DNA from 3 places in the Streptomyces sp. NPDC051664 genome. Region 1 is predicted to be linked to each of the others. Evidence: riboswitches for the same ligand, from Rfam matches in the RefSeq annotation. Region 1 holds a riboswitch; each other region holds the start of a gene.
What was found. Region 1 has a riboswitch for S-adenosylmethionine ahead of thrC (threonine synthase). Riboswitches for the same ligand answer to the same signal wherever they lie in the genome.
Positions count from the first base shown of each region.

Region 1 (9,773 bases):
TGCGCTCCATGTCGGTGGCGAAGTACGCCGAGATGTAGCCCTTGTCGAAGCGCATACCCTCGGTGAGCTCGAGCTCCAGACCGAAGGTCTGGGACTCCTCGACGGTGATGACGCCTTCCTTGCCGACCTTGTCCATCGCCTCGGCGATGAGCTCGCCGATCTGGGTGTCGGCGGCGGAGATGGAGGCCGTCGAAGCGATCTGCTCCTTGGTCTCCACGTCCTTGGCCTGCTCCAGCAGAGCGGCGGAGACGGCCTCGACGGCCTTCTCGATGCCCCGCTTGAGGGCCATCGGGTTTGCACCCGCGGCTACGTTGCGAAGGCCCTCACGGACGAGCGCCTGGGCGAGAACGGTGGCGGTGGTCGTACCGTCGCCGGCGACGTCGTCCGTCTTCTTGGCGACTTCCTTGACCAGCTCTGCGCCGATCTTCTCGTACGGGTCCTCGAGCTCGATCTCCTTGGCGATGGAAACACCATCGTTGGTGATCGTGGGCGCGCCCCACTTCTTCTCGAGGACGACGTTGCGGCCCTTGGGGCCAAGGGTGACCTTGACGGCGTCGGCGAGCTGGTTCATCCCGCGCTCGAGACCGCGCCGTGCCTCCTCGTCGAACGCGATGATCTTGGCCATGTGAAGTGGTCCTCCCGGACAGGGGTGGATTTCTCCGGACCGAGTGGCGCCCGCGACGGACGGCCTGCCTGCCCGGTGGTTCCTTGCCCCACCGGGCCTGCGGGCCTCACCGGCCCGGTCCAAGTTCTGTCACTCTCACCTGGAGAGTGCTAACGCCAATGATTAGCACTCGACCCCCACGAGTGCAAGCGCCCCCGGCGGTTGTGGACAAGGCGCCGACCGGGCGACGCCGCGTGGGATGTCGTGGGGATGCCACGCGGGGTGACGGCCGGCACGACGCGTGAAGGGCCCGTCCCCCTGGGGGTACGGGCCCTACATGCGTGAGTGGTGTCGTTGGCCGACCGCGCCGAGCTCAGCCGACGGCGAGCTTGACCATGTCCGCCTGCGGCCCCTTCTGGCCCTGCGAGATCTCGAATTCAACTCGCTGACCCTCTTCGAGGGTGCGGTACCCGTCCATCTGGATCGCGCTGTAGTGGACGAAAACATCCGCACCACCGTCGACCGCGATGAAGCCGTACCCCTTCTCCGCGTTGAACCACTTGACGGTGCCCTGAGCCATGCCTAACTCCCCTATTACTGGCCCTTGCACAGGACCGCACTTCGCGGGCCCGGGTCAGAACTCACCCTCCGACAGGAGAGGGTGCGTGCGCCGGAACGCGTCGACCGCGGCCGAATGTATCTGCCCAACTGCCCTCTGCAACAGGTCAATCGGACGAGAATTCTGGGCAGCACCGAACGCCCGAATATGCGGAATTTATGCGATTCCAGGGCAACTCGGGCCGGGCAAAGGCCACTTATGACACAAGGAGTTCGAACACTTTGGCTGCATCTTGTCGCGGGCGGGCGCATTCTCATATGCGGTCGGCACGGGCAGCGGAGGGGACTTCCCAACTGTACCGCGCTTAACCATGCAGAATTGCCCCCTCCGCTTACCTCGCAGAGGGGGCAATTCCGGTGACGCTGTGAAGTCGGCCGCGGGGGCCACGGAGAGTCCGCGCCGGGGCGACGGAGGGTCAGCAGCCGCCCGCGACGGCCGGGATGATCGAGATGCCGGCGCCGTCCGGGGTGGCCGCCTCCAGGCCACCCTCGAAGCGCACGTCGTCGTCGTTGACGTACACGTTCACGAACCGCCGCAGCTTGCCCTGATCGTCCAGGACGCGCGCGGCGATACCCGGGTGGTTCTGCTCCAGCGACTCGATCACCTGGGAGAGGGTCGCGCCCTCGGCCGGGACCTCGGCCTGACCGCCCGTGTAGGTGCGCAGGATGGTGGGGATACGGACCTTGACGCTCATGTGGGTGCCTTCCTTGCGTCTCGGGTGGACGTCACGGATGGACGTCCCGGTGGTCGGGTCAGCTGCGGGCCAGGCCGGCGGCGCGGAACGCGTCGAGGCTGGGCCGGATGGTCGCCGTCGGACCGGTGGTCGGGGCGACCGCGTCCAGCGTCTTCAGACCGTCACCGGTGTTGAGGACGACGGTGGTGAGCGTCGGGTCCAGCAGGCCGGCCTCGATCAGCTTCTTCGTCACACCGACCGTCACCCCGCCGGCCGTCTCCGCGAAGATGCCCTCGGTGCGTGCCAGCAGCTTGATCGCGTCGACGACCTGCTCGTCGTCGACGTCCTCGACGGCGCCGCCGGTCCGGCGGGCGATGTCCAGGACATAGGGGCCGTCGGCCGGGTTGCCGATCGCCAGCGACTTGGCGATCGTGTTCGGCTTCTGGGGGCGTACGACGTCGTGACCGGCCTTGAAGGCGGTGGAGACCGGGGAGCAGCCCTCGGCCTGGGCGCCGAAGATCTTGTACGGCTTGTCCTCGACGAGACCGAGCTTGATCAGCTCCTGCAGACCCTTGTCGATCTTCGTGAGCTGCGAGCCGGACGCGATCGGGATGACGAGCTGGTCCGGCAGCCGCCAGCCGAGCTGCTCGCAGATCTCGTACGCGAGCGTCTTGGAGCCCTCGCCGTAGTACGGGCGCAGGTTGACGTTGACGAAGCCCCAGCCCTCGCCGAGCGGGTCACCGATGAGCTCCGAGCAGAAGCGGTTGACGTCGTCGTAATTGCCCTCGATGCCGACCAGTTCACCGCCGTACACCGCGGCCATGACGACCTTGCCCTGCTCCAGGTCGTGCGGGATGAACACGCAGGACCGCAGGCCGGCCCGGGCCGCGGCCGCGCCCACGGCGCCGGCGAGGTTGCCGGTGGAGGAGCAGGAGAGAGTGGTGAAACCGAAGGCGCGGGCGGCCTCGACGGCGATCGCGACGACGCGGTCCTTGAAGGAGTGCGTCGGATTGCCGGAGTCGTCCTTGACGTACAGGCCGCCGGTGACGCCCAGTTCGCGGGCGAGGTTGTCGGCCTTGACCAGCTTGGTGAAGCCGGGGTTGATGTTGGGCTTGTCCGCGACATCGGCGGGGACCGGCAGCAGCGGCGCGTAACGCCAGATGTTGTTCGGGCCGGCCTCGATGCGCTTCTTCAGCTCGTCCGGGGAGCCGCTCGGCAGGTCGTACGCCACTTCGAGCGGCCCGAAACAGGTCGCGCAGGCGAAAATGGGACCGAGCTCGAAACGCTCTCCGCACTCGCGGCAGGAAAGTGCCGCGGCGGGACCGAGGTCGACAGCGTCGGCGGAAGAATTGGTGCTCACTGCAACGGTCTGCGTAGCCATGATGGCGAGGCCCTTTCTCCTCATCTTCCTCGCGACGCATTTCGCCACGAGACGGAATTGGCACCTTCCCCACCTGACCTCGCGGTCGGCAGGAGGGTTGCCGGGACTTCAACGGGCCGTTCCCTCAGTCCCTCTGGATGAGCGCTGTGGCACTGGATCATCGATCCAGGCATTTATCGGCGGAGGACCCCGGCATGCGAGGGTCATCCGCGTTGTTCAAGACTGTAACCGAAGCATCGGACGGTTGAGATAGCCGTCCGAACCGCGAGATGGATCACATACAGGGAGTATCGGTCGTGCTGGAAGAGGTCGAACGCTGGCTGACCAGGCGCTCCTGGTCGGCCGCCGACCGCCCGCTGGACCGGCTCGTCGCCGCCAGGGCCAGGGATCCGCAGCGCGGAAGTGTGAGCGTCGTGCTGCCCGCCCTCAACGAGGAGGCGACGGTCGGCGCGATCGTCGAGACGATTCGGGTCGAGCTGATGGAGAAGGTCCAGCTGGTCGACGAGCTGCTGGTGATCGACTCCGGGTCGACGGACGCCACCTCAGAGGTCGCCCGGAAGGCGGGCGCCCGGGTGGTGCACCGTGACGACATACTCCCGCGGATACCCGCCGTGCCCGGCAAGGGCGAGGTTCTCTGGCGATCACTCCTGGTCACCGAAGGTGACATCGTCTGCTTCATAGACGCCGACCTGAAGGACTTCTCCGCGGACTTCGTCTCCGGCATCATCGGCCCGCTGCTCACCGATCCCGAGGTGCAGTTCGTGAAGGCGATGTACGACCGCCCGCTCGGAGACACAGCAGGCCAGGGGGGTCGCGTCACGGAACTGGTGGCCCGCCCGCTGCTCAATCTGCACTGGCCGCAGCTGGCCGGCTTCGTCCAGCCGCTGGGCGGCGAGTACGCGGTGCGGCGCTCGCTGCTGGAGCGGCTGCCGTTCCCGGTCGGTTACGGAGTGGAACTGGGCCTGCTCGTGGATGCGCTGCACACCGTGGGGCTGGACGCGCTGGCACAGGTCGATGTGGGGGTCAGGAAGCACCGCCATCAGGACGGGCAGGCACTGGGCCGGATGGCGGCGGCGATCTACCGGACGGCGCAACTGCGCCTCTCGCGCGGCCACTTGGTACGACCATCCCTCACCCAGTTCGAACGCGGCGAGACCGGCTTCGTACCGCGCACGCACGCCGTGGACACCGAGGAGCGGCCGCCGATGCAGGAGATCAGGGAGTACGTTTCGCGCCGCGCCGCCTGAGGTGGTCTGACTTCGCACGTTTGGGCGGTTCGCGATCGGGCTAGATTCCGCAACATGGTCTCCGAGCACGTGATCACGTCTGCTGCCCAGGTACTCGTCGCGTCCAACCGCGGCCCGGTCTCGTACGCACTGAGCGAGGACGGTTCGATCAGCGCCAAACGGGGCGGCGGCGGACTCGTCTCCGGGCTGAGCGCCGTCGAGGACAAGCTGTGGGTCTGCGCGGCGCTCGGCGACGGGGACAGGGAGGCGGTCCGGCGCGGGATCGCCGAGCCGGGCGTACGGATGCTCGACATCGACGCCGATGTGCACGCCGACGCGTACAACGGCATCGCGAACTCGGTGCTCTGGTTCGTCCACCACATGCTGTACCAGACGCCGCTGGAGCCGGTCTTCGACGCGGAGTTCCGCCGGCAGTGGGCATCGTTCGAGGCATACAACCTGGCCTTCGCGCAGGCGCTCGCCGAGGAGGCGGGCGAGGGCGCGGCGGTGCTGGTGCAGGACTACCACCTGGCCCTGGTCCCCGGCATGCTCCGCGACCTCCGCCCCGACCTGCGGATCGGCCACTTCTCGCACACCCCGTGGGCCCCGGTCGACTACTTCCGCCTGCTGCCCGACGACATCGCGGAGCAGCTGCTGCGCGGCATGCTCGGCGCGGACCGGGCGGGCTTCCTGACCCGGCGGTGGGCGGACGCGTTCACCGCCTGCTGCACGGAGGTCCTGGGCGGCACCGGCCGGACGAGGATCGGCGTGCACGGTCTGGGCGCGGACGCGGACTTCCTGCGCCGCCGCGCGCACGAGGCGGACGTGGACGAGCGGATGGCGATCCTGCGGGAGCAGGTGGGCGGCCCCGGCCGGAAGACGATCGTGCGGGTCGACCGTACGGAACTGTCCAAGAACATCGTCCGCGGGCTGCTGGCGTACCGGGAGCTGCTGAACACCCGCCCGCAGTGGCGCGAGCGGGTGGTGCATGTGGCGTTCGCGTACCCGTCGCGGCAGGACCTGGCGGTGTACCGGGAGTACACGGCCGAGGTGCAGCGGCTGGCGGACGACATCAACGAGGCGTACGGAACGCCCGATTGGACCCCGGTCCTGCTGCATGTGAACGACGACTTCGCGCGCTCGCTGGGGGCGTACCGGCTGGCGGACGTGGCGCTCGTCAACCCGATCCGCGACGGCATGAACCTGGTCGCGAAGGAGGTTCCGGTGGTCTCCGACCAGGGCTGCGCGCTGGTGCTGTCGCGGGAGGCGGGGGCGTACGAGGAGCTGGGCGCGGACGCGATCGTGGTGAACCCGTACGACGTGTCGGCGACGGCCGTCGCGCTGCACGAGGCGCTGACGATGCCGGACGGGGAGCGGGCGGAGCGATCGAAGCGGCTGGCTGCGGCGGCGACCGCGTTGCCGCCGCAGCGGTGGTTCCTGGAACAGTTGGAGGCGCTGCGGCGGGACTGACCGTCCGGCGGCGATCGTTCAGAGGCGCCGGGCGAGGGCCGCGAGGAAGTCGACCACGGCCGCCGGACCCGACAGCAACAGGTCCGCCCGCTCGGCCAGTTCCGGCACTTCGGCGCTTCCGCTGCACACCAGCAGCCCCGGGATGCCCTCGGGGCCCTCCGTGCGGAGCTTCTCCACCGCGGCGTACGCGGCGAGGTCGCCCAGGTCGTCCCCGGCGTACAGGACGGACTCGGCGTCCGTCTCCCGTACGTACTTCGCGAGCGCCACGCCCTTGTCCATGCCGGGCGGACGCAGTTCCAGGACGAGGCGCCCCGGCTCGACGATCAGTCCGTGCCGGGCCGCGAGCTCACCCAGCGGGCCACGCAGCGCGTCGAAGGCGGCCTGCGGGTCGGCGGCGCGGCGCGTGTGGACGGCGAGCGCCTGACCCTTCTCCTCGATCCATGTGCCGTGCCATGAGTCGAACCGGTCCAGCACGCCCGGGAGTTCGGCGCGGACCGCCGCCACACCGGGGTGCGGGGCGGGCGCGTGAACGGTGCTGGAGACGGCGTCCCAGCGTTCGGCGCCGTAGTGACCGAGGACGACGAGGTGGTCGAGGCCCGGGACACCCGCGAAACCTCCGTGCCGGACTGCGACACCGGCCGGGCGGCCGGTGATCACGGCGACGGAGGCGACCTTCGGGGCGAGCGCGGCGATGGCCGGGACGGTGCCGGGGTGGGCGCGGGCCTGCTCCGGGTCCGGGACTATGTCGGCGAGGGTGCCGTCGAAATCGAGGGCGACCAAGGCGCGGTCGGGGCGGGCCAGGATGGCGGCGAGGCCTTCGCGGCCGGCCGGCGTGGTGGGGGTGGGGAGGGGTTGCTCTGGGTTGCTGCCCATGTGCCGAGCCTATCGGGGGTGCCGGAGCGCGGCTACGGGTGCGCCTGCGGCGGGCCTGTCGTCCGGCCCCCGCCCCTGTCCGAAACCCGCGGCTCCGCCCCGGACCCCCGCTCCTCGAACACCACAGGGGCCGGGCTTTCCGGGGCAGCGCCCCGGCTACCGCCTCGCCCGCCGGGCCTCCCGCACTCGCCGCAGCCGGTTGACCGTCACCGGGTCCGCCTCCAGTGCCCGCCGGTCGTCCAGCAACGCGTTCAGCAGCTGGTAGTAGCGCGTCGGCGAAATCCCCAGCCCCTCGCGGATCTCCCGCTCCTTCGCCCCTGGCCCGGGCCACGACCGCCGTTCCACGGCCAGCACCGCACGCTCCCGCTCGGAGAGCCCCGGCTGCGTCGTGTCCGGGGTCTCCGCACCGGCGGAGTCGTTCTCGGAGGCGGTCATATCAGCCAACATAACGCCCGCGCCTCATCCCGCTACTCCGCCTCTTCCGCCGTCGCCGCCCCCCGGGCGATCTCGGCCAGCACACCCGCCGGACTGCCGCCCGGCTCCACCGCCTTACCGATGTCCTGCTTGACCAGTTCGCTCGTCCGCGCCCACGACGTCTTGCCGACGGGGTAGAACTCCGAGTTCGGCAGCGCCTCCAGGAACTTCCGAAGCGGCTTGTGCTTGGCGTCCGTCTCCATCAACTCGGACGCGCTGTCGGTGACCGGGAGCAGGTCGTACTCGTCGGCGAAGGCCACCACATTCTTGTCCTCGAACATGTAGTCGAAGAATTTGCCGATGGCCTCGTGGTGGTTGTTCTGCTTGAAGCCCATGATCCAGTCGGCGACGCCCATCGACCCCTCGGTCGGGCCGTTGATGCCGGGCAGCGGCACCATGCCGACCTGGACGCCCTTCTTCTCGGCCTCCTGCATCAGCGTGGGGTGCCCGTTGAGCATCCCCACCTTGCCGCTCGTGAACGCGTCGAACGCCTGCGCCCGGTCCAGCTTTCCGGGGGCCACGGGGCCGACCAGCCCCTTGTCGACCAGGTTCGTCTTCAGCCAGTCGAACGTCTTGACGTTCTCGGGCGAGTCGATGTCGTACGAGCCGACGTCGTCCGTGTAGCCGCCGCCTCCACTGAGCAGCCACATCATGGTCTCGGCCTGGGACTCCTCCTGGCCGAGCGGCAGCGCGAACGGGTAGGTGACGCCACGCTGCTTGAGCACCACGGCGTCGTCACGGATGTCGTCCCAGGTCTTCGGGGCGTCCAGGCCCGCCCGGCTGAAGTACTTCTTGTTGTAGAAGAGCAGCCGGGTGCTGGCGACGAACGGCAGTCCGTACTGGGTCTGGTTGTACTGGCCCGCATCGGCCAGCCGCGGCAGGAAGTTCGCCTGCGTGCGGATGGCGAGCATGTCGTCGGCGCTGTAGAGCTTCCCGGCCTTGGCGTAGTCCGCGTAGGCACCGATCTGCGCGATGTCCGGGGCCTGCCCCTTCTTCACCATGTCGGCGACCTTGCGGTCGACGTCCTTCCAGGAATAGACGTCGACGTCGACCTTGATGCCCTCGTGGGACGCCTCGAAGTTCCTGGCGAGTTCGTCCCAGTACTTCTTGGAGCTGTTCGCCGCGCTGTTGCCGTAGTCGGCCGCGACGAGTTTGAGGGTGACGTCCCCCGCTGCGCTGCCGGTGCCACAGCCCGACAACGTCGCCGCCATGCCGAGTGCGGCTACCGCCGCGGTCAGTCCCAAGTAGTGCCGCTGCACAGCCAGTCCATCCTCATCGATTCGGTGACCACCCGACCGTCCGGATGAGCTGCGATTTTTACCCATGTCGCCAAGGGAGGTCTACACCAGAGAAGTATCGCTTCTGCAACGTAACCGGACCTGTGTCCGGATGGTCCGGGGTGTCATTGCACGGGAACGGGACCCGCTGTTAAGTACATCTCGGCACACGGCACTTCATGGTCCGTACCTTTCCGTGCCGGCTGTTCTGCACCGCCCCGTCGTTATCGTTCCCCCACGCACCGAGGAGCCGTCCAGCATGTCCCGTACCGCATCAGAGATTGCCACCCAGCCCGGCTGCTGGCGACGCGCCGCGGAGGCGGGGGCCGAGTTCGACGGACTGCCGCGGCCGGGTGAGCGGGTCGCCGTCACCGGGTGCGGCACCTCCTGGTTCATGGCGATCGCGTACGCGGCGCTGCGCGAGGCGGCCGGGCAGGGCGAGACCGATGCGTTCGCCTCCTCGGAGTTCCCCGCGGGGCGTCCGTACGACCGGGTCGTGGCGATCACCCGCTCCGGCACGACGACCGAGGTCCTCGACCTCCTCGGTGAGCTGCGCGGCAAGGTGGCCACCGTCGCGCTGACCGCCGACCCGAGGACGCCCGTGATGGATGCCGCCGACGCCGTGGCCGTACTGGACTGGGCGGACGAGGAGTCGGTCGTCCAGACCCGGTTCGCCACCACCGCGCTGGCCTTCCTGCGGGCCGGCCTGGAGGCGGCGGGTCCGCTTCCGGCGGGGGTGAAGACGGTCGCCGAGGCAGCGGTCGACGCGGAGCTCGCGGTGACGGAACCGCTGGCGGAGGCGGTCGTCGCGGCCGAGCAGTGGACATTCCTGGGGCGCGGCTGGACGTACGGGCTGGCCCAGGAGGCCGGGCTCAAGATGCGCGAGGCAGCGGGCGCCTGGACCGAGTCGTACCCGGCGATGGAGTACCGCCACGGACCGATCTCGATCACCGGGCCGAACCGGGTCGCGTGGGTGTTCGGTGCACTGCCCGAGGGGCTCGCGGGCGAGGTCGCGGGGGTCGGCGGCACGCTGGTGGCCCATGCCACGGCCGACCCGATGGCCGACCTGATCCGGGCCCAGCGGCTCGCGGTCGAGATCGCGGAGTCGAAGGGGTACGACCCGGACCACCCGCGCAATCTTTCCCGCAGCGTGATCCTCACGCCCTGAGCCGTCGG
Region 1 is NZ_JBITCU010000016.1:21,432-31,204, reverse strand. It holds gene groL (chaperonin GroEL) at 1-625, opposite strand, end outside; gene ACIA8E_RS26420 (cold-shock protein) at 978-1,184, opposite strand; gene ACIA8E_RS26415 (MoaD/ThiS family protein) at 1,639-1,917, opposite strand; gene thrC (threonine synthase) at 1,976-3,277, opposite strand; SAM riboswitch class I at 3,295-3,421, opposite strand; gene ACIA8E_RS26405 (glucosyl-3-phosphoglycerate synthase) at 3,574-4,524, shown strand; gene ACIA8E_RS26400 (trehalose-6-phosphate synthase) at 4,579-5,973, shown strand; gene otsB (trehalose-phosphatase) at 5,992-6,846, opposite strand; gene ACIA8E_RS26390 (DUF3263 domain-containing protein) at 7,003-7,281, opposite strand; gene ACIA8E_RS26385 (ABC transporter substrate-binding protein) at 7,314-8,531, opposite strand; gene ACIA8E_RS26380 (SIS domain-containing protein) at 8,857-9,765, shown strand.

Region 2 (9,773 bases), on a different contig from region 1:
CGGAGTTCGCCTTCTTCTATCTCGGCTGCGGCTATCTCGCCCTGCTGGCGTACGCGGCGGCGCACGCCGACTCCGACCAGACCCTCGTCGGCGCCTCGGGGGCGATCTCCGCGGTGCTCGGGGCGTTCCTGTACCTGTTCCCCCGGGCCCGGGTCACCAGCCTCTTCCCGTTCCTGCTCTTCCTGCCACTGCGCTTTCCCGCCTGGATCGTGCTGATCTTCTGGTTCGTCCTGCAGTGGATGGCCGCGCAGGGTGCGGGCAGCGGACCGGGGGTGGCCTATCTCGCCCATGTGGTCGGCTTCGCCACCGGCTTCCTCTACGCCTGGGGGCGCTACCGCCGTGGGGCTAGAGTGAAGACTCCAGCCACGGCCACCGAGGGAGAAAGCCAGCCGTGATCACCGCGATCGTGCTCATCAAAACCAGCGTGGACCGGATTCCCGAGATCGCCGAGTCCATCGCGGCGCTGGACAGCGTCAGCGAGGTCTTCTCGGTCACCGGTACGTACGACCTGATCGCCATGGTCCGGGTGGCCAAGCACGACGATCTGGCGGATGTCATCCCCGGCCGGATCAGCAAGATCCCGGGTGTCGAGGGCACCGACACGCATGTCGCGTTCCGTACGTACTCGCAGCACGACCTGGAAGCGGCCTTCGCCATCGGTCTCGACGCATAGGTACGCCACATCACGGCGTAATACTTCGGCCGGGGACGGGCAGCTGCCCGTCCCCGGCCGAAGTATTACGGCCTCGGTTCCCGGCCGGTCAGACCTGAGCCGTGCCCCGGTCCGGGACGCAGCGGCCGTCCTCGGTGCGGTACTTCCACTGGGCCCCTTCGCTCACCAGCACCTTGACCGCGCGGACGAAGCGCTCGATGTGCTCGTCCGGCGTACCGGCGCCGAAGCTGACCCGGATCGCGTTCAGCGAACGCTCGCCCGGCTCGGCCTCCGGCGCGCCGCACTCGCCCGGGTCCTGCGGGTCGCTGCCGAGCAGGGTGCGCACCAGCGGGTGGGCGCAGAACAGTCCGTCGCGTACCCCGATGCCGTACTCGGCGGAGAGCGCCGCGGCAAAGTGCGAGCTGTTCCAGCCCTCCACCACGAAGGAGATGACGCCGACCCGCGGGGCGTCGTCACCGAACAGCGACAGCACCTTGACCTGGGGGACCTCGGCGAGGCCTTCGCGGACCCGGGTGACGAGCTGCTGCTCGCGGGCGACGAGGCGGTCGAAGCCGGCCTCGGTGAGCGCCTTGCAGGCGGAGGCGATGGAGTAGACGCCGATGACGTTGGGCGAACCGGCCTCGTGCCGGGCGGCGGTGGAGTGCCACTCCACGTCCACACCGCCGTCGGTGCGCCGGGCGACCTTCCGGGAGGCGCCGCCACCGGCCAGGTACGGCTCGGCGTCCTGCAGCCAGTCGGCGCGGCCCGCGAGGACACCGGAGCCGAACGGCGCGTACAGCTTGTGTCCGGAGAAGGCGACCCAGTCGACGTCGAGCTCGTCGATGTCGACCGGGTGGTGCGGCGCGAGCTGTGCGGCATCCAGCACGATCCGGGCGCCGTGGGCGTGGGCGGCGGCGGCCAGCTCCTTCACCGGCCACAGCTCACCGGTGACGTTCGAGGCGCCGGTGACGCAGACCAGCGCGGGGCCGTGGGGGTCACGGCCGGCGAGCGCCCGCTCCAGCGTCTCGACGGCCTGGGCCGGGGTGCGGGGAGCGTTGAGGTAGGTGACACGGGCGTCGCGCCAGGGCAGCAGCGAGGCATGGTGCTCGGTCTCGTACACGAAGACCTGACAGTCGGCGGGCACCGCCGCGGCCAGCAGGTTCAGCGAATCCGTCGTCGACCGGGTGAAGATCACCTGGTCCCCGGCGCGGCAGCCGAGGAACTCCGCAACCGCCTTGCGGCTGTTCTCGAAGAGGTCCGTGGAGAGCTGCGAGAGGTAGCCGGCGCCGCGGTGGACGCTGCCGTAGTACGGGGCGTAGGCGGCGACGTCGTCCCACACCCGCTGCAGGGCCGGGGCACTGGCCGCGTAGTCCAGGGCGGCATAAGTGACTTCTCCGCCGGTAACGAGCGGAACGGTCACATCCTTTCCCAGAACAGGCAGCGGGGAACAAATGGACCGGTCGGTGGCAGCGGTGACAACAGACATGGCGAACTCCCGTAAGAGGCAGGCGAATTCACTGCGCCGGCGGGTACGCGGCAGCGCAGGAGGAAGAAAAAGGGGGTGCGGAGAGGGGCCGGACGGGGCCCTATCGCATTCGCTTGCTCACAAGAGGCTCCTTGAGGACCAGGACCCCAGGGATGTGACATTCACAGATGTCGAGGGGTCCGCGCTTGCCGCAGACCTCGCTGCCTACGGCCTGGTCTTCACCCGGGGCACCCCGCCACGGACGGAGGGTTGCCGGACAGCGGGCCGGGGCCGTAGTCGCTGTCACTCATGACCTGACCAGCATCTTGCCATACGTGCGTCGACGTGCAAGGCGCAGTCCAAGATCTGGACTGCGCCCCGGTCCGCATTTCCCGTTCGGTCAGGCGTTGCTGACCGTCACCCAGCGATCCAGCGCCGCCCGGGCCGCACCCGAGTCGATGGACTCGGCGGCCTTGGCGATCCCGGCGGCCAGTTGCTCGTTCAACGTGCCCTCGCCCGGGTCCAGCGCCACCAGCGCCGCCGCCGAGTTGAGCAGCACCGCTTCGCGTACCGGACCGGTCTCACCGGCCAGCAGCCGGCGGGCCACATCGGCGTTGTACGAGGCGTCGGCGCCGCGCAACGCCTCGACGGGAACCAGCTGGAGGCCGACGTCGCGCGGGTCGAAGGCCTCGTCGCGTACCTCGCCGTCCCGGACCACCCAGATCCGGGAGGTCGCCGTGGTCGTCAGCTCGTCCAGACCGTCGTCGCCGCGGAAGACCAGCGCCGAGTTGCCGCGCGCCGCGAGCACGCCCGCGACGATGGGGGCCATCTTCAGATCGGCGACACCGATGGCCTGGGCGCGCACCTGGGCCGGGTTGGTGAGCGGACCGAGGATGTTGAACGTGGTCTGCGCGCCGAGCTCCTTACGGGCCCGCGCCGCGTACCGCAGGGCGGGGTGGAACTTCACCGCGAAGCAGAAGGTGATACCTGCCTCCTCCGCCACCTCGACGACGCGCTGCGGGGCCAGCTCCAGATTGACGCCGAGCTTCTCCAGGACGTCGGAGGCGCCACTGGCCGAGGAGGAGGCGCGGTTGCCGTGCTTGACGACCTTGGCTCCGGTGCCCGCGACGACGATCGCGGACATCGTGGAGATGTTGACCGTCTTGGCGAGGTCGCCGCCGGTTCCGACGATGTCGACCGTGCGGCCCGGCACCTGGATCGTGGTGGCGTGCTCGTACATGGCGCGGACGAGTCCGGTGACCTCGTCGACGGTCTCGCCCTTGGCGCGCAGGGCGACGGCGAAACCGGCGATCTGCACGTCGGTCGCCTCGCCGCTCATGATGTTGTCCATCGCCCACGCGGTGTCGTCGGCGGTCAGGTCCTGGCCGCGCAGCAGAGCGTTCAGCACGCCGGGCCAGGAACGAGCCGCCACGCTGTCGCCGCCGACCGGGGTCACAACGTTCATGGTCCGCTCCTGGGGGTCCACAGCCGAAAAGGGTATGGACCCCACCCTATCGAGCGCCCGGGACAGCAAAGAGCCCCGTCCATCGAATGGACGGGGCTCCCGCTGTGGCGATCAGTCGAGGCGATCAGTGGTGGCCGTGGCCGCTGGTGATCTCCTTGTACTCCTCGGCAGTGGGCTTTTCGATCTGGTTGTGCTCGCCGAAGTAACCCTTGCTGAGCTTGGCCCGCAGCCTCTGCATCGCGGGCACCTTGCGCTCGACACCGTTCTCGTCGACCGTCGGGCCGATCTCGACCGGCTTGTACTGCTCGTGCGCGGTGAGCGTGTGCAGCTGCGCGGGGTTGAGCGGCTCGTGGATCTCGACGAACTCACCGTGCGGCAGGCGCTTGATGATGCCGGACTCGCGTCCGTGCAGCACCTTCTCCCTGTCGCGACGCTGAAGGCCGAGGCAGATCCGCTTCGTGACGAGGAACGCCAGGACCGGGCCCACGAAGATGAAGATCCGGACGAACCACGAGATGGAGTTCAGCGAGAGATCGAAGTGCGTGGCCCAGAGGTCGTTACCACCGCCGATGAAGACGATGATGTACTCCGCGATCCAGGCGACGCCGAAGGCCGTCCGGGTCGGGGCGTTGCGCGGGCGGTCCAGGATGTGGTGCTCGCGCTTGTCCCCGGTGACCCAGGACTCGACGAACGGGTAGACCGCGATCACGGCCAGCACCAGGCCGAAGGCCATCAGCGGGATGAACACGCCCAGGACGAGCGTGTGACCCCACAGGTTGATCTCCCAGCCAGGCATCACTCGGATCAGACCCTCGGCGAAGCCCATGTACCAGTCGGGCTGGGCGCCGGTGGACACCTGGTCCGGGCGGTACGGACCGATGGCCCAGATCGGGTTGATCGAGGCGATCGCCGCGATGACCGCGATGACACCGAAGACCAGGAAGAAGAAGCCTCCGGCCTTCGCCATGTAGATCGGCAGCAACGGCATACCGACCACGTTCTTGTTGGTGCGGCCGGGACCCGCGAACTGCGTGTGCTTGTGGAAGAAGACCAGGATCAGGTGGCCGACCACGAGGCCGAGCATGATGCCCGGCAGCAGCAGGATGTGGATCGAGTAGAACCGGGCGACGAAGTCGCCGCCGGGGAACTCTCCGCCGAACAGGAACATCGAGATGTACGTGCCGACGATCGGCGTGGCCAGGATCGCGCCCTGGGTGAAGCGGACACCCGTACCCGAGAGCAGGTCGTCCGGGAGCGAGTAGCCCGTGAAGCCGGTGAACATACCCAGCACGAACAGCAGGAAGCCGAACAGCCAGTTGATCTCACGCGGCTTGCGGAACGCACCCGTGAAGAAGACGCGCATCATGTGCACGAACATGGCGGCGAGGAAGATCAGCGCGGCCCAGTGGTGGATCTGGCGGACCAGCAGACCACCGCGGATGTCGAAGCTGATGTCCAGCGTCGAGGCGTAGGCCTCGGACATCCGGATGCCCTGCATCGGCTCGTACGAGCCGTGATACACGACCTCGTTCATGCTCGGGTGGAAGAACAGCGTCAGATACACACCCGTGAGGATGATGATGATGAAGCTGTAGAGGGCGACTTCACCGAGCATGAAGGACCAGTGGTCCGGGAAGATCTTGCGCATGTTGGCCTTGGCCAGGGAGTAGATCCCGAGCCGGCCGTCCGCCCAGTCGGCCACCCGCTCACCGGCGGGCGCCTTGCGCTTCGTGTCGGTCGCAGTACTCATCCGCGCTCCCAGAATGCAGGACCGACGGGCTCTTCGAAGTCACCGAGCGCCGCGAGGTTGCCCTCGCTGTTCACACCGATCCGCAGCTGCGGAAGGGAGTGACCGGCCGGACCGAAGATGACGCGGGCGCCGTCGGAGAGGTCGAAGGTGGACTGGTGGCACGGGCAGAGCACATGGTGCGTCTGCTGCTCGTACAGGCTGATCGGGCAACCGACGTGGGTGCAGATCTTCGAGAAGGCCACGATGCCCTCGTGGGCCCACTCGCGCTCACGCTTGTCCTTGATGTTCTCCGGCTGGATACGGATGATCATCAGCGCAGCCTTGGCGATCTGCGTCTGGAAGTCGTGAGCGTCCTCCGTCAGGCCCTCGGGCATGGCGAAGGTCAGCGAACCGACGGCGACGTCCTCGGGACGCAGCGGCTCCATCGTGTTCATGTTGATGAGCTGCTTGCCCTTGGACCACAGGGTCTGACGGAGCTTCTTCTCCGGCAGCGGGCCGAGGTCGCGCAACAGCATCACGCCGGAGAGCGGCACCAGGGCCAGCGCACCGAACAGGGTGTTGCGGATCAGCTTGCGCCGGCCGAACGCGGACTCCTCGGCACCGGCCGCGAAGTCGGCGAGAACCTTCGCCTTGACCTCGGGCTCCGCCTCGATGGCGTGCCGGTCGTCGGCGACCTCTTCGTCGGACATCAGGGTGCGCGCCCAGTGGACGGCGCCCGCGCCGATCGTGAAGAGCGCCACGCCCAGGGTCAGCCCGAGGGAGAAGTTGAGCGCGCTCACATGGCCGAACGGCCAGATGAACACGATCTTGTCCACCGGGAAGATGACGTACGAGGCGATGAAGCCGACGGTCGCCAGCATGGACAGCACGAACAGGAACGCGACCGTGCGCTCGGAGCGCTTTGCGGCCTGTTCGTCGATGTCCTGGATGCGCGGCCGGTGGGCCGGCAGCCCCGGGTCGGCGAACGGGTCGTCCGCGCCCTCTACCGCGCCGTGCGCGGCTTCCTGCTCAGCGGGCAGGTTCTCTTCTGGAATCTTCTCTTGGCTACTCATGACTTCTTGGCCTTAGCGGTGTGGGCCGCGACCCAAACGGCAACTGCGACGAGTGCGCCCAGACCGAAGATCCAGGCGAACAGACCCTCGCTGACCGGACCGAGCCCGCCCAGCTTGAGGCCACCAGGGGTCTCGGACTCGGCGCTGTTCACGGTCTTGACGTACGCGATGATGTCCCGCTTCTGCTGCTCGGGCATCGTCGAGTCGGGGAAGGACGGCATGCTCTGCGGGCCGGTCTGCATGGCCTCGTAGATGTGCTTCGGGTCCACGCCCTCAAGGCTGGGCGCGTACTTGCCCTTCGTCAGGGCACCGCCCTCGCCGGTGAAGTTGTGGCACTGCGCGCAGTTGGTACGGAACAGGTCGCCACCCTTGGCGATGTCCGCACCGTCAGGGCTGACCTGGTCCTCGGTCGGCACGATCGGGCCGGCGCCGAGCGACGCGACGTACGCCGCGAGCTGGTCGATCTCGGCCTGGGTGTAGATGACCTTCTTCTTCGGTACCTGGGCACCCGGCTGCTGGGCCGGCATACGGCCCGTGCCGACCTGGAAGTCGACGGCGGCGGAGCCCACGCCGACCAGGCTCGGCCCGTCGGACGAGCCCTGACCGCCGGCTCCGTGGCAGCTGGCGCAACCGACGGAGTACAGCTTCTTGCCCTCATCGATGGCGAGGGACTGGGCGGTGTCGTCGGCCTGCGCCTTGCTCGCGGGCGCAAACGCGGCGTACAGCCCCCCGGTAGCCGCCAGCGCGAGGAGTAGTACGACGACCGCCGCCAACGGATGGCGTCGTCGTGCGGAGAGCTTTTTCACGGATTACCCCGGTGTCAGGATCTTCTGCGTCGATGCTGGATGTGGTTCGGGTTCGAGCCCGGTTACTTGATCATGTAGATCGTGGCGAAGAGGCCGATCCACACGACATCGACGAAGTGCCAGTAATAGGACACGACGATGGCAGCGGTCGCCTGTTCATGGGTGAACCTCTTGGCCGCGTATGTCCTGCCCAGTACGAGCAGGAAGGCGATGAGACCGCCTGTCACATGCAGACCGTGGAAGCCGGTGGTCAGGTAGAACACCGAGCCGTACGGGTCGGAGGACAGCGAGAGGCCGTCCTTCTTCACCAGCTCGGTGTACTCGAAGACCTGGCCTCCGATGAAGATCGCACCCATCACGAACGTGATCACGAACCAGGCACGGAGCTTCTTCACATCGCCCCGCTCCGCGGCGAAGACGCCGAGCTGGCAGGTGAGGGAGGAGAGCACCAGGATCGTGGTGTTCGTCGCCGAGAACGGGAAGTTCAGGGCGGAAGCCATTTCCTTCCAGTGGTCGGGTCCCATCACCGATCGGAGGGTGAAGTACATCGCGAAGAGGGCCGCGAAGAACATCAGCTCGGAACTCAACCAGATGATGGTTCCGACGCTGGTGAGGTTCGGTCGATTGACCGACGGGTGCGCGTGCCCGGTTTCTACTGTCGTTGCTGTCGCCACGACCGACATTATGTCGGTCGCTTATCCCGCCCTCACTCCGGGGGGTGCCGTTCGGTGTGTCAGCAGGGTGTGTCCTGCCCGAACGGCCCATCGAATCGGTGTCATTAACGGTGCTGACAGGCTGTCGGTCGGAGTACGATCCGCGCATCGGTTCATGCCCCGAGAGCCCCGAAGACACAGATGTCACGGAGGAACAATGCAGCCGACCGCCACGGTCCTGGTCTACAGCGACGATGCCAACACCCGTGAGCAGGTGAGGCTGGCCGCCGGTCGCAGGCCTGCGGCAGACGTGCCACCGGTGGAGTTCGTGGAGTGCGCCACGCTGCCCGCCGTCCTGACCGCGCTGGACAACGGCGGCATCGACGTGTGCGTGCTGGACGGCGAGACGGCCCCGGCGGGCGGCATGGGCGTATGCCGGCAGATCAAGGACGAGATCTTCCACTGCCCGCCGGTGCTGCTGCTGATCGGGCGTCCGCAGGACGCCTGGCTGGCCACGTGGAGCCGCGCGGACGCTGCGGTGACCCTTCCGGTCGAGCCGGTCGAGTTCGCGGACGCCCTGGCCGCTCTGCTGCGCAGCAGGCTCTGCGTACAGTCCTGAGTCCTGCTGCGGCCCGGGCCCGCGGTTCCGCCGCGGGCCGGACTGCTTCATGTCGCTTCGAGGGGCGGCGCACTCCCCTGGCCGGTCAGACCTCGGGGCGCAGGCGCGCCGCCTCCACCGTCGACCCGTCCGGGGTGGCGTTGTTCTGCAGGGCGCTGCCCTGCTGCCATTTGGCCCAGGACAGGTTCCAGTCGCCGTAGCCGTTGTCGAACGGCGTCATCGTGGCGCCCTGGCTGCCGACGACCGAGACGAGGTCGCCCTCGCGCACGGTGTTGAAGAACCACTGGGCCTGGGCGTTGCTCATGCCCGTACAGCCGTGGCTGACGTTCGCGTACCCCTGTGAGCCGGTGGACCAGGGGGCGGCGTGCACGTACTCACCGCTCCAGGTGACGCGGGTCGCGTAGTAGACCATCAGGTCGTACCCGTCGCTGGAATTCTCCGAGATACCGATGGTCTCCCCGCGCATGCGTACGGAGTACTCCTTGCTCAGCACGACCTTGACACCGTTGCGGGTGTCGAAGCCGGGCCTTCCGGTGGTCACCGGAATGGTGTTGATCACTTCTCCGTTGCGCTTGACCGTCATGGAGTGCGCGGCGGCGTCGGTGATGGCCTCGATACGGTCGCCGGTAGTGATCTTCAACGCCTTCGTGGGGGCTCCGTACAGCCCCTTGGTGACCCTGATGCCGGCCATGTTGCTGCTGACCTCGATCGCGGCCCGGGCCGGCCAGTACTCCTGCGGGCGGTAATGCAGGGTCTTGTCGTCGACCCAGTACCAGGAGCCCGTCACGGCGGGCGTGGAGCGGACCTTCAGCGCACGCTCCACGGCGGCCCTGGCGGCCTTGTCCTTGACCGGAGCGCTGAGTTCCGCCGTAATGGGCTGTCCGACGCCGTAGGTGCCCGCGTGCGGGCCGAAGGTGACATGCAGGAGCTTCTTCGCCGGGGCCGTCTCGAAGGAGAGCGTACGGCTGCCCGGGGCGCCGTCGTCGTCCTCGACGCTGACCCTGACGGTGTAGCGGGTGCCGGCCGCGAGCGGGACGGTGGAGTGCCAGCGCAGCCCGTCGGCCGAGAGTTCGCCCGCGAGATGGCGCCCGGCGGTGTCCACGGCGGCCACGTCCGTGATCCGGCCGTCGTCACCGCTGGCGGTGACTTCGAGGGGCTTGTCGGGATCGGCCTTCTTGTCGCCCTCCGGGGCGTTGGAGGTGATCTCGTCCGCCGCGTCGTACGGCTGTTCGGCGAGCGGATGACCATGTGGGCCGCCGCACGCGGTCGCCCCTGCAACCAGGGTCATGACCAGCAGCGTGCAGCTCACTA
Region 2 is NZ_JBITCU010000004.1:163,277-173,049, reverse strand. It holds gene ACIA8E_RS09815 (rhomboid family intramembrane serine protease) at 1-395, shown strand, start outside; gene ACIA8E_RS09810 (Lrp/AsnC family transcriptional regulator) at 392-673, shown strand; gene ACIA8E_RS09805 (aminotransferase class V-fold PLP-dependent enzyme) at 762-2,138, opposite strand; SAM riboswitch class IV at 2,315-2,432, opposite strand; gene trpD (anthranilate phosphoribosyltransferase) at 2,518-3,582, opposite strand; gene ACIA8E_RS09795 (cytochrome bc complex cytochrome b subunit) at 3,707-5,332, opposite strand; gene ACIA8E_RS09790 (Rieske 2Fe-2S domain-containing protein) at 5,329-6,384, opposite strand; gene ACIA8E_RS09785 (c-type cytochrome) at 6,381-7,190, opposite strand; gene ACIA8E_RS09780 (heme-copper oxidase subunit III) at 7,253-7,873, opposite strand; gene ACIA8E_RS09775 (response regulator transcription factor) at 8,061-8,462, shown strand; gene ACIA8E_RS09770 (Ig-like domain-containing protein) at 8,548-9,773, opposite strand, start outside.
Region 2: it holds a riboswitch for S-adenosylmethionine, as region 1 does, so the genes downstream of both, ACIA8E_RS09805 (aminotransferase class V-fold PLP-dependent enzyme) here and thrC (threonine synthase) in region 1, are expected to answer to the same signal.

Region 3 (9,773 bases), on a different contig from region 1:
ACCGAGGACAACACGGTGCTGGCGTGGACGGCGGATCACGGTTCCCACTTCCGTACCCGTAACAGTGAGTACAAACGCTCGGCCCATGAGGCATCCGTCCGCGTGCCGCTCGCGCTCACCGGGCCCGGGTTCACCGGCGGCGGGCTCGTCCGGGAACCGGTCGGCACGGTGGACCTGATGCCCACGCTGCTGGCAGCTGCGGGCATCGCCGTACCGGACGGCGTGCAGGGCCGCTCCCTGCTTCCGCTGACCGGCGGAGGCCGTGATCCCGGTCGGCCCGGCTCCGCGTTCGTCCAGATCAGCGAAGACCGGGTGGGCCGCGCGGTACGCACCTCCCGGTGGAAGTACGCGGTGGAGGCACCGGGGGCGGACGCCTGGAACGAGCCGGACGCGGACCGCTATGCGGAAACCGAACTGTACGACCTGGCGGCCGACCCCTACGAGCTGGACAACCTGGCCGGACTCACCTCGCACCGAGCGGTCGCCGACGAGCTGCGCAGGGAACTGCTGGAGTGGCTGGAGCGGATCGAGGACGCGAAGCCCGAGATCGCACGTGCCGCCCCACGCCAGGCCGGCCAGCGCCGCACGGAGTCGTTCCCGGCGGAAGCGCCGTGGGAAGGCGTACGGTTCGGCCACCGCCCCGGCCCCTGACGGCACTGACCGTGACCGGCCCCGGCCCGTCTCCGCCAGGTCGTTTCGTTTGGTGCGTCCGCCGGGTGTTGGGAACCCTGCCCCCATTGTCGGTGCGAGCTGCGTGCGCCTGGTCGGGCTGCTGCCTGAGCTGGCCCAGCATCACGGCTCATACCTCGAAGAGGGCTGCTGAACCGCAAACTGCGCCGAAGCGCACGAACGAAGGCAGGCGAGACGTCCCCCATTCGGCCCGTAGTGGTTGCAGGTGCGTGTCGTTGGAGGTGGGCTGTCAGTGCGCCTGGCGATAGTCGCCGGCGCAGGAGCGGCCCCGCCGAACGGGCGGGACAAGCCCCCACCGATCCACACGAGATTTGGAGATTCCCATGCCCTACCGCAAGGGACAGCACGTGGAGTACCGGGACCACCAGGACGAGCTTCAGCGGGGCGAGATCCGGAGTTCGGAGGGCAGCGGGGCGCAGGCTCGCTACGCCGTCCAGAACGAGGCGACCATGCGCGAAGACAAGGTCAGCGAGAACCAGATCGAGCGGGAGCTGTAGTAACCGGCCCTGCCGACTCGGCCGCCGTTGCACCGAACCAAAGTGCAACGGCGGCTGCTCGTGTTTCGCCGCCTGACACTCCCGACCCGAACACGGCTCAGAATCCGCCCTGCTCATCACAGGCGGGGCGTCGCCGCGGTCGGTCTGCGTGAAACCCTGGACGCGGTGGTGTGACCACGTTTCCTGCCACGTCCAGGGTGTGGAACCGGTGTGGCGCACCGCCGACCTCGGCCCCCGGTGGCCGCGGGAGACGATGATCAGCTCGATAACCTTCTCGCCGAGACTTCAGAAGTGGTATCGAGCCCCCGGCCCGATGCTGACCCGGCCGGCACGGCTCAGCGGCGTTTCCATTCCTCGGCCAGAAGCTCGTAGGACCGCACCCGGTCGGCATGGCCGTGGGTGATGGTGGTAATGAGCAACTCGTCGGCTCCGGTGGCCTCCTGGAGTCGTTCGAGGTGGTCGGCGACGCGCCCGGGGGATCCGACGAACTGGGTGTCGACGCGGTCGGCGACCAGCTCCCGGTCGGCGTCGGCCCAAGGGTGGGCGCGGGCTTGTTCCGGAGTGGGGAACTCGATGGCGCCCTCGGCCGTGCGGATGCTGCGGACCCACAGGCCGTAGCCGGCAGCGAGTTCGCGAGCCGTCGCGTCGTCCTCGGCGACCACGACATCGGCAGAGACGCTGACGTAGGGCTTGGCGAGTTCCTCGGAGGGCTGGAACGCAGCGCGGTACCCGTCGGCCGCCTCCAGTACGGTGGCCGGGCTGACGTGGTAGTTCGCGGCGAAACGCAGGCCGTTGCGTCCCGCGACGTCGGCGCTCAGTCCGCCGCTGCTGCCCAGGATCCACACCTGTACGTCGGCGCCCTCACCGGGGACGGCGTGCGCCTCGACGCCGTCCGCGGACCGGTAAGTACCCCGCAGGAGCGCGAGGATGTCGTCGATCTGGTCACCGTACTCCTGAGCTCTGGCGCCCGGTTGGTACAGCAGCAGCTGCTGGAGCGCGATCCGGGGTGAGCCCAGCAGGTGTTCGAAGGAGAACCTCGGCGGGATCCTCAGCCCGTTGAGGGCGCGTCCGTCGACGACGGAGGTCGTGGTCGGCAAGGACCCGCCCTTGCGCTCGGGGGGACGTCCGCCCGAGCGGCCGAGGCCCAGATCGAGCCGCCCGGGGTGCAGGGCGTCGACGAGGCCGAATTCCTCGACGGTGGACAGCGCGGTGCGGTGACCCAGCTGCACGGCCCCGGAGCCGATCCTGATCGTCGAGGTCGCGGAGGCGGTCAGGGCGAGCGCGACGGCAGGTGAGGTGCCGGCTACGCCCGGGTTGAGGTGGTGCTCGGCGAACCAGTAACGGGCGTAGCCGAATCGTTCGGTCTGCTGGGCGAGGTCGATGGTGTTACGCAACGCCTCGGTGGCCGTGGAGCCGGACGAGATCGGTATGAGGTCGAGGACCCCGAGGGGGATGCTGGGCATGGTCGGGGTGCTCCTCAGCGGGCGGTGTCGAGGGACACGGGCTCTGGCGCCGGCGGGGACTCGGCGAGGACCGGGCCCCAGGCGAACGACGGATCGGGGATGTCACGTCGCAGCACGGGGGCCACGTCGGACTGGAAGAGCTCGAGGGAGTCTCGGTGCTGGGCGTCGGTGAGACCGCCCGCGTCCGCGTGCAGGTGCAGGTGCAGGACGGTGTGCCCGAACTGTTCGTGGTAGCGGTGCACCTTCTCGATCACCTGCTGGGGGCTGCCGATCAGCGCCGAACTGCGTTCGACGAAGTCCTCCAAGGTCGGGAACACCGGTTCGACGCCCAGCCGTTTCTGGAACGCGAGATAGCCCTCGAACACCGGCCGGTAGGCGGCGATGGCCTCCTGCGAGGTCCGGGTCGTGCAGAAGCCGGCCGTCCCCGCGCCGACCACGGCCTGGGCGGGGTCGTGGCCGTAGTGTTCCCACCGCTGACGGTAGTAGCGGATCAGTTCGGCGTACGGCTCGATCGGATTGGTGACATTCGCTGAGAAGAGCGGGTCGCCGTAGCGTGCGGCGAGGTCCACCGACTCCCGGCTCGTGGCGCTGCCGTGCCACACTCGGATGGGCTGCTGGAACGGCCTCGGCCACACCTCGGCCTCGGCCAGCTCGGGGCGGAAGCGCGGTGAGGCGGTCACTTTGTCCTGGCGCCAGATCTGGCGGAACAGCTCATAGCTCTCGGCGTTGCGGTCCCACTGGTCCTCGGGCGTGACGTGGAACAGCTCGCGCTGGGCAGCTCCGTTGCCTTTGCCGATGATGAGTTCGAGGCGGCCCCCGGACAGATGGTCCAGCGTGGCGTAGTCCTCGTAGGCGCGCACAGGGTCGAGCAGGCTGAGGGTGGTGACGGCGGTGAACAGCCGGATGCGGGAGGTGAGCGCGGCGATGTGGCTGAGCACGACCGGCGGTGAGGAGGAGATGAACGGCCGCTCGTGCCGCTCGCCGACGCCGAAGCCGTCGAACCCGAGCTCCTCCGCCAGCACCGCGTTGTCGATCACCTCGCGGAAGCGTTCGTTGGTCGGCTTCCTGACGCCGGTCACCGGGTCCGGGGCGTGGATGATGAGAGTGATGGCCAGGAACTTCATGACGCCACCCGCTCAACCGGCGAGTCGGCATCGGGATGGGCCAGGCCGAGGTGGTCGCGCAGGGTCCTGCCCTCGTACTCCGTGCGGAACACGCCGCGCTCCTGCAACAGCGGGACAACGGTGTCGGCGAAGGCGTCCAGCCCGCTGGGGGTGATGTGCGGGACGAGGATGAAGCCGTCGCTGGCGTCGGCCTGGACGAAGGAGTCAATGGTCTCGGCGACGGTGGCCGGGGAGCCGACGAAGGCCTGGCGGTTGCCGGTCTCGATGACCAGGTCGCGGATCGACCACTTGTTCGCGGCCGCGAGCTCCCGCCACTCCCGGGCTGTGGCCAGCGGGTCGCGGTACATCCGTACCTGCGCGCGGCCGCGGGCGATGGTGTGCTCGCCGAGGTCCGGGTCGATGTCGGGAAGTGGCCCCTCCGGGTCGTACCCGGACAGGTCGCGGTTCCAGACGAACTCCAGGTGCTTGATCGCGGTGGCGCCGCTGACCTGCTGGCGGCGCACCTCGCGGGCCATCTCCTGCGCATCGGCGTCCGTGTCACCGAGGACGAAGGTCGCGGCGGGCAGGATCAGCAGTTGGTCGTGGGTCCGGCCGTGGCGGGCGAGGCGGCCCTTGACGTCCGTGTAGAACGCCTGACCTTCCTTGAGAGCGCTGTACCGGCTGAAGATCGCGTCGGCGCTGGAGGCCGCGAACTCGCGGCCTTCGTCGGAGTCGCCGGCCTGGAAGATCACCGGACGGCCCTGCGGGCTACGCGGGACGTTGAACTGCCCTTCGATGTCGAAGTGTTGTCCCTTGTGCATGAAAGCTCCGGCCCGCGCGTCCCGGAGGAAGGAGCCGGCCTGCTGGTCGGCGACGATCTCGTCACCATGCCACGAGTCGAACAGTTCGTTCGCGGTGGCCAGGAACTCCTTGGCCCGGGAGTACCGCTCCTCCTGCGGGAGGAAGCCGCCACGGCGGAAGTTCTCGCCGGTGAAGGCGTCCCACGAGGTGACGACGTTCCACGCTGCGCGCCCGCCCGAGAGGTGATCGAGGCTGGCGAACTGGCGGGCCACTTCGTAGGGCTCATTGAAGGTGGAGTTGATGGTGCCGGTCAGACCGACGTGTTCGGTGACAGCGGCGAGGGCGGACAGCACGGTGAAGGTGTCGGGGCGCCCCACCACGTCCAAGTCATAGATCTCCCCTCCCTGTTCGCGCAGCCGCAGCCCTTCGGCGAGGAACAGGAAGTCGAACTTGGCGCGTTCGGCGGTGCGCGCGAAGTGCGTGAACGAGCTGAACTCGATGTGGCTGCCGGCCTCGGGGGCGCTCCACACGGTGGTGTTGTTGACGCCGGGGAAGTGGGCCGCGAGATGTATCTGCTTGAGTGGCTTGCCGGATCCCTTGCTGGTGCTCATGGTCGTGGTCCCTCCGGCTCAGACGGTGGCGTAGCGGTTGACGGGGCGGGTGAGCCCGAGCAGCCCGCGCAGGGTGTCGGCCTCATAGGCGCGCCGGAAGGCGTCGCGGCGCTGCAGTTCGGGCACCAGACCGCGGGTGATCGCCTCGAGGTCGTGGCCGATCACGGCGGGGCGCAGCCGGAAGCCGGCCAGTCCGGCCCGCTGCCACTCCAGGAGCAGGTCCGCCAGCTGCGCGGGCGTGCCGGTGAACACCTTCGCGTCACTGGTGTAGGCGTAACCCGCGAGGCCGTCCAGGCGGTCTCGGCGGGCCGTCGCCGCTGCAGGGTCGTCGTCGAGGAACACCACCAGGTCGCCGAAGATGTGCAGGGGGTCCTCCGCGCGCCCCGCCGCAGCCTGTTCGCCGCGGATCTCGTCGACGATTGCGCGGGCCTCGTCGGTGTCGTGCGGGGTGACGTACCCGATGTCGGCTGAACGAGCTACCAGTTGGAAGGGCACACTCTGGTGCGCCAGAGCGCTGACGACCGGCTGTCCCTGTGGTGGCCGGGGTGTGATCGAGGGGCCCTTGACGCTGAAGTGTCTGCCCTCGAAGTCGATGTAGTGCAGCTTGTCGCGGTCGATGAAGCGGCCTGTGGCGGCGTCCCGGATATCGGCGTCGTCCTCCCAGCTGTCCCACAGGCGGCGCACCACATCGACGTAGTCGCCGGCCTCCTCGAAGAGTTCGGCGGTCAGCTCCCGTACGGCCGGGCCGTCCAGATCCTCGATGCGGAAACGCGGAAACGCACGGCGGCCGAAGTGGGCCGCCTCGTTCTGCCGCGCCGACACCTGGATCCGCAGGCCGGCACGACCGGTGCTCACATAGTCGAGGGTGGCGATCGCCTTGGAGATGTGGAACGGCTCGGTGTGGGTGGCGACCACGGTCGGTATGAGCCCTATGTGCCGGGTCAGCGGGGCCACGCGGGCGGCGATGAGCACCGCGTCCAGCCGCCCACGCACCTGGTCGGTACGACTGTCGGGCTCCGTGAAGCGCGAGGACTGGAGCCCGAGTGCGTCCTCGATCGTCACGAAGTCCAGCAGGCCGTGTTCGGCCTCCGTGATGATGTCGGACCAGTACGTGGCAGTGAGCAGGTCCCTGGGTCGGGCCACCGGCTCGCGCCAGGCGGCCGGGTGCCAGCCCGCGCCGTCGAGGGCCACGGCGAGGTGAAGCGATGAAGACAGCGAAGAAGGAGATGAGGACACGAAAGGGGTGCCTTCCTGATCGACCGTATGTGATCGCCGACTCTCGTCCGGAGGTTCGGCGGCGGGAGAGCAGGTCAGGAACAACAGAGCGCGCCGGCCACACGCTGCAGGTCGATGTGGGGCCGGGAGTACAGGTGGACGCTGCGCCGCGGGACAAGAACCCTGACAGGCGGGCAGGACACGGGTGGCATGACCGTCACCTCCGCCCTTCCGGCTCGGCGGGCCCGAGGGCCTCGCGCTTGCGAAACCCGGACAGGCCCCGCCTGGTCGTCACCTGGAGCACCCCGCCGCGCAGGAGGGTTGCCGGTCAGCAAGCCAGGGCTTGACGCTGACACTCATAACCTGCCCGGAACGCTACGCGGGGCGGCAGCGCCGCGCAACGTCCGGAGATCATAGTCATGCCCATATCGCCACGACGCACAACAACACAGCTGCGCCATCTGTTCCGTCCGGCCGTCCCGGCTACGCGCCAACAGGTAGTTGGTGCGGCGGCCAGGTAGTTGGTGCGGCGGCGCAGAGCGAATCCGATCGACTCGTAGAACCAGACAGCACAGGTGTGGGAGGCGGCCGTACGAACGGCCGCCTCGCAACGAACGCGGACGCAGGTCTTGGTCCACGGCGAACGCGCGGCTGGCGTAAGTATCTGGTCGACCACACCGAGTGGTTCACCAGCAACACCAGCCTGGGCCTCCCTGTCCGGTTGCACCTCTGGGCAGCCGATTCGGCGAACGCCCCCAGGGGTGGTCCGTTCCGGAAATGGTCGTCCGGCCGGCAGCCTGCATCGGAGAACGGACTCAGCAGCGAGCTGCTTGATCACGATCGGGCGGTGGAGGCCCCGGTTGCCTTACCGATGGCCGCGATCACGTCCGCACGCCTGGGCTGCCCGGACGCACTGACGACAACCCGGCCGCTCGCGTCGAGAACAAACACGGTCGGCGTGCGCAGAATCTTCAGCCGCCTCACCAGCTCAAGCCGGTCCTCCGCGTCGATTTCCACATGCGCCGCTCCCGGCACCGTCCCGGCGACCTCGGCCAGCATCCGCCGCGTCGCCCGGCATGGCTGGCAGAAGGCAGTGGAGAACTGAAGCAGCGTCACCCGCTCCCCCAGCTCGGCCCCGATCTCCGCCGACGACAAGCGCACCGCACCATCCATGGGCCGCAACCGGAGCCTGCCGCTGCGCGCCGCCTGCACCACCGCGAAGATGCTCGCCAGAACGAGCACCGCGACACACACCACCAACCCGGTCATACAACCAGTCTGCACCACCGCCCACTCCCCCATCCCAACTGACCATCGACCGCTCGGTGCCGCACCGCTACGATGACGGCCATGGACTCCGCTCCCCGGCCGCTGGGGCTGACCACTCGTCGCGTGGTCGACCTCTGCCGGGTCACAGCGTGCCGCTGTCGCTGACACCCGCGCCTGCCCGATTGCCCTCCTCCCCTCGTCCCGGAGTCCTTCTCATGCAGATAGACCCGCGCGGCACCCGCTTTGCCGCCGCGCTCACCACACTTGTCCTCTGCGCGGTACTGATCACTGGCAGCGGCGTCCTGCTGGCCGTGCAGACCGCGATCTTCGCGCTCGGCGCGTTCGGCGGCCTGCAGTACTCCCCGTACGGCTGGCTGTTCCGAGTCGCGATTCGGCCCGGACTCGCCCCGCCGCGCGAACTGGAGGATGCCCGTCCGCCCCGCTTCGCCCAGGGCGTGGGCTTCGGCTTCGGCCTGGTCGGCACCGTCGGCTACCTCGCCGGAGCTGAGTGGCTCGGCCTGGCCGCCACCGCGCTCGCCCTTGCTGCGGCCTTTCTCAACGCGGCCTTCGGCTACTGCCTCGGCTGCGAGATGTACCTGTCCATTCGCCGTTTCCGAAGCACCTGAGCACCGCAGTCCGGCCCACACAGCCGGTTAGCCGAGGTCATCGGCGCGGTCTCCCGTTACTGCCGATCAAGCGGGCCGCGCACCGTGGACTCACCTCGACATGACGCACGAGCGATCCCCCGCCTCGGCCTGCCACTCGGCTCCGCCGATCCGGGGGATCTGTCCGGGCACCCGGTGCGGGCGTGGGTTACTTCTCCCAGCCGACCGTCTCCGGGAGCGAGCCTACGTCGACATCGACGCCGGCGAACACGTCGTCGGCAACCCCGAGTTCGTCGCCGCCGACGAGGACGCCCAGCGCCGCTCCATCACCGTGCTGACCAACCACAACGCGCCGCTCCGCACCTGAAGCACGCCCGCACGACCGACGGGGGCGGGCCGCGGTCTACTGCTGGTGTCGCAGTTTCGCCCAGCGGTGGGGAACGCGTTACGAAGACCGCGGCAAAACCATCTGGGCCGAGGAACCCCTCACGGAAGCGGCCTGATCAGGCGGGCCGAGGGCGGCGAACCCGCCCCGGCCGTGTCCCGCCATTCGCTGGAGCCGCCGCTCATGAGGATCTCCTCGCCGGTGATGAAGAGGGCGAGAGCGCACGTACCAAGCCCCACCCAGACCCCTATGAGGCGGCCGCCGCGGCGCTCGGCTTGCGACCGCAGGCATGCCTGGTTCGTGGGTAGATGACGGCGCTGCACCTCGATCAACCGGCAGGACGTGCGACGACCGCGCGGCCCCAGGCGGTTCCTGGCCACCCAGGCGACCGAACAGTTCACGACGGGCGGTGCAGGTGGTCTGGCATGCGACGCCGGCCGCGCCGACAGCGGGACACGCGTTCAGCAGGACCGGTCGATGTCGAGGACGCCCACCTCGTTGCCGAGGACAAACAGCACGTATGTGTACGCGCCCTCGTCGTCCTCGTCGGTTGGGTCCGCCGGCGGCCACCCGGTGGGCAGGTACCCGTTCGCCGCGACGAGCGCGCCGCCCAGCCGACCGTCGATGACGTCGACCAGGTCGTCGACAAGATGAGTCACGACGTGGTCGGCCGGGATCTCGGGCATCTCATGGATGCCGCTCCACGAGCCGTCCCAGATGTCGACGAGGGAGAGCCGGGCGTCCATGTGGAGCGACGTCCGCAGTTCGGTGAACGTGATCGGGCGAAACGTCGGTTCTTCGTCGGCGTACTCTTCGGCGTCGTCGCGGGTGGCCGACCACCAGCGGGTGGCGGCGGCGAGGCGGTCGTCGTCCTGCGTGTCGTTTTCGGGGAGCGTGCCGATCCGGAACCGGAAGTCGACGGAGTTGTTGTTGTTCACCATGAGGAGGTCGCTCAGAAGCGTGGCGAGGCAGGAGATCCGGGTACGGATGGCGCCGTCGGCACCGTCATCCGCGATGACCGGCGGCTGCTGCGTCGTCGGCGCCGGCGCGAGGGTGATCCGCACCGTGCCGTAGTAATCCCGGTGCAACAGGTGCAGGGCTGGATCATCGTCGGTCGTGGTGAGGCGGAGCAGG
Region 3 is NZ_JBITCU010000017.1:10,067-19,839, forward strand. It holds partial or broken gene ACIA8E_RS27130 (sulfatase-like hydrolase/transferase) at 1-651, shown strand, start outside; gene ACIA8E_RS27135 (hypothetical protein) at 1,014-1,187, shown strand; gene ACIA8E_RS27140 (LLM class flavin-dependent oxidoreductase) at 1,523-2,650, opposite strand; gene ACIA8E_RS27145 (LLM class flavin-dependent oxidoreductase) at 2,665-3,774, opposite strand; gene ACIA8E_RS27150 (NtaA/DmoA family FMN-dependent monooxygenase) at 3,771-5,165, opposite strand; gene ACIA8E_RS27155 (LLM class flavin-dependent oxidoreductase) at 5,184-6,401, opposite strand; gene ACIA8E_RS27160 (putative leader peptide) at 6,476-6,592, opposite strand; SAM riboswitch class IV at 6,632-6,744, opposite strand; gene ACIA8E_RS27165 (TlpA family protein disulfide reductase) at 7,215-7,649, opposite strand; gene ACIA8E_RS27170 (DUF4395 domain-containing protein) at 7,865-8,275, shown strand; gene ACIA8E_RS27175 (hypothetical protein) at 8,376-8,621, shown strand; gene ACIA8E_RS27180 (hypothetical protein) at 8,741-8,878, opposite strand; gene ACIA8E_RS27185 (hypothetical protein) at 9,101-9,773, opposite strand, start outside.
Region 3: it holds a riboswitch for S-adenosylmethionine, as region 1 does, so the genes downstream of both, ACIA8E_RS27160 (putative leader peptide) here and thrC (threonine synthase) in region 1, are expected to answer to the same signal.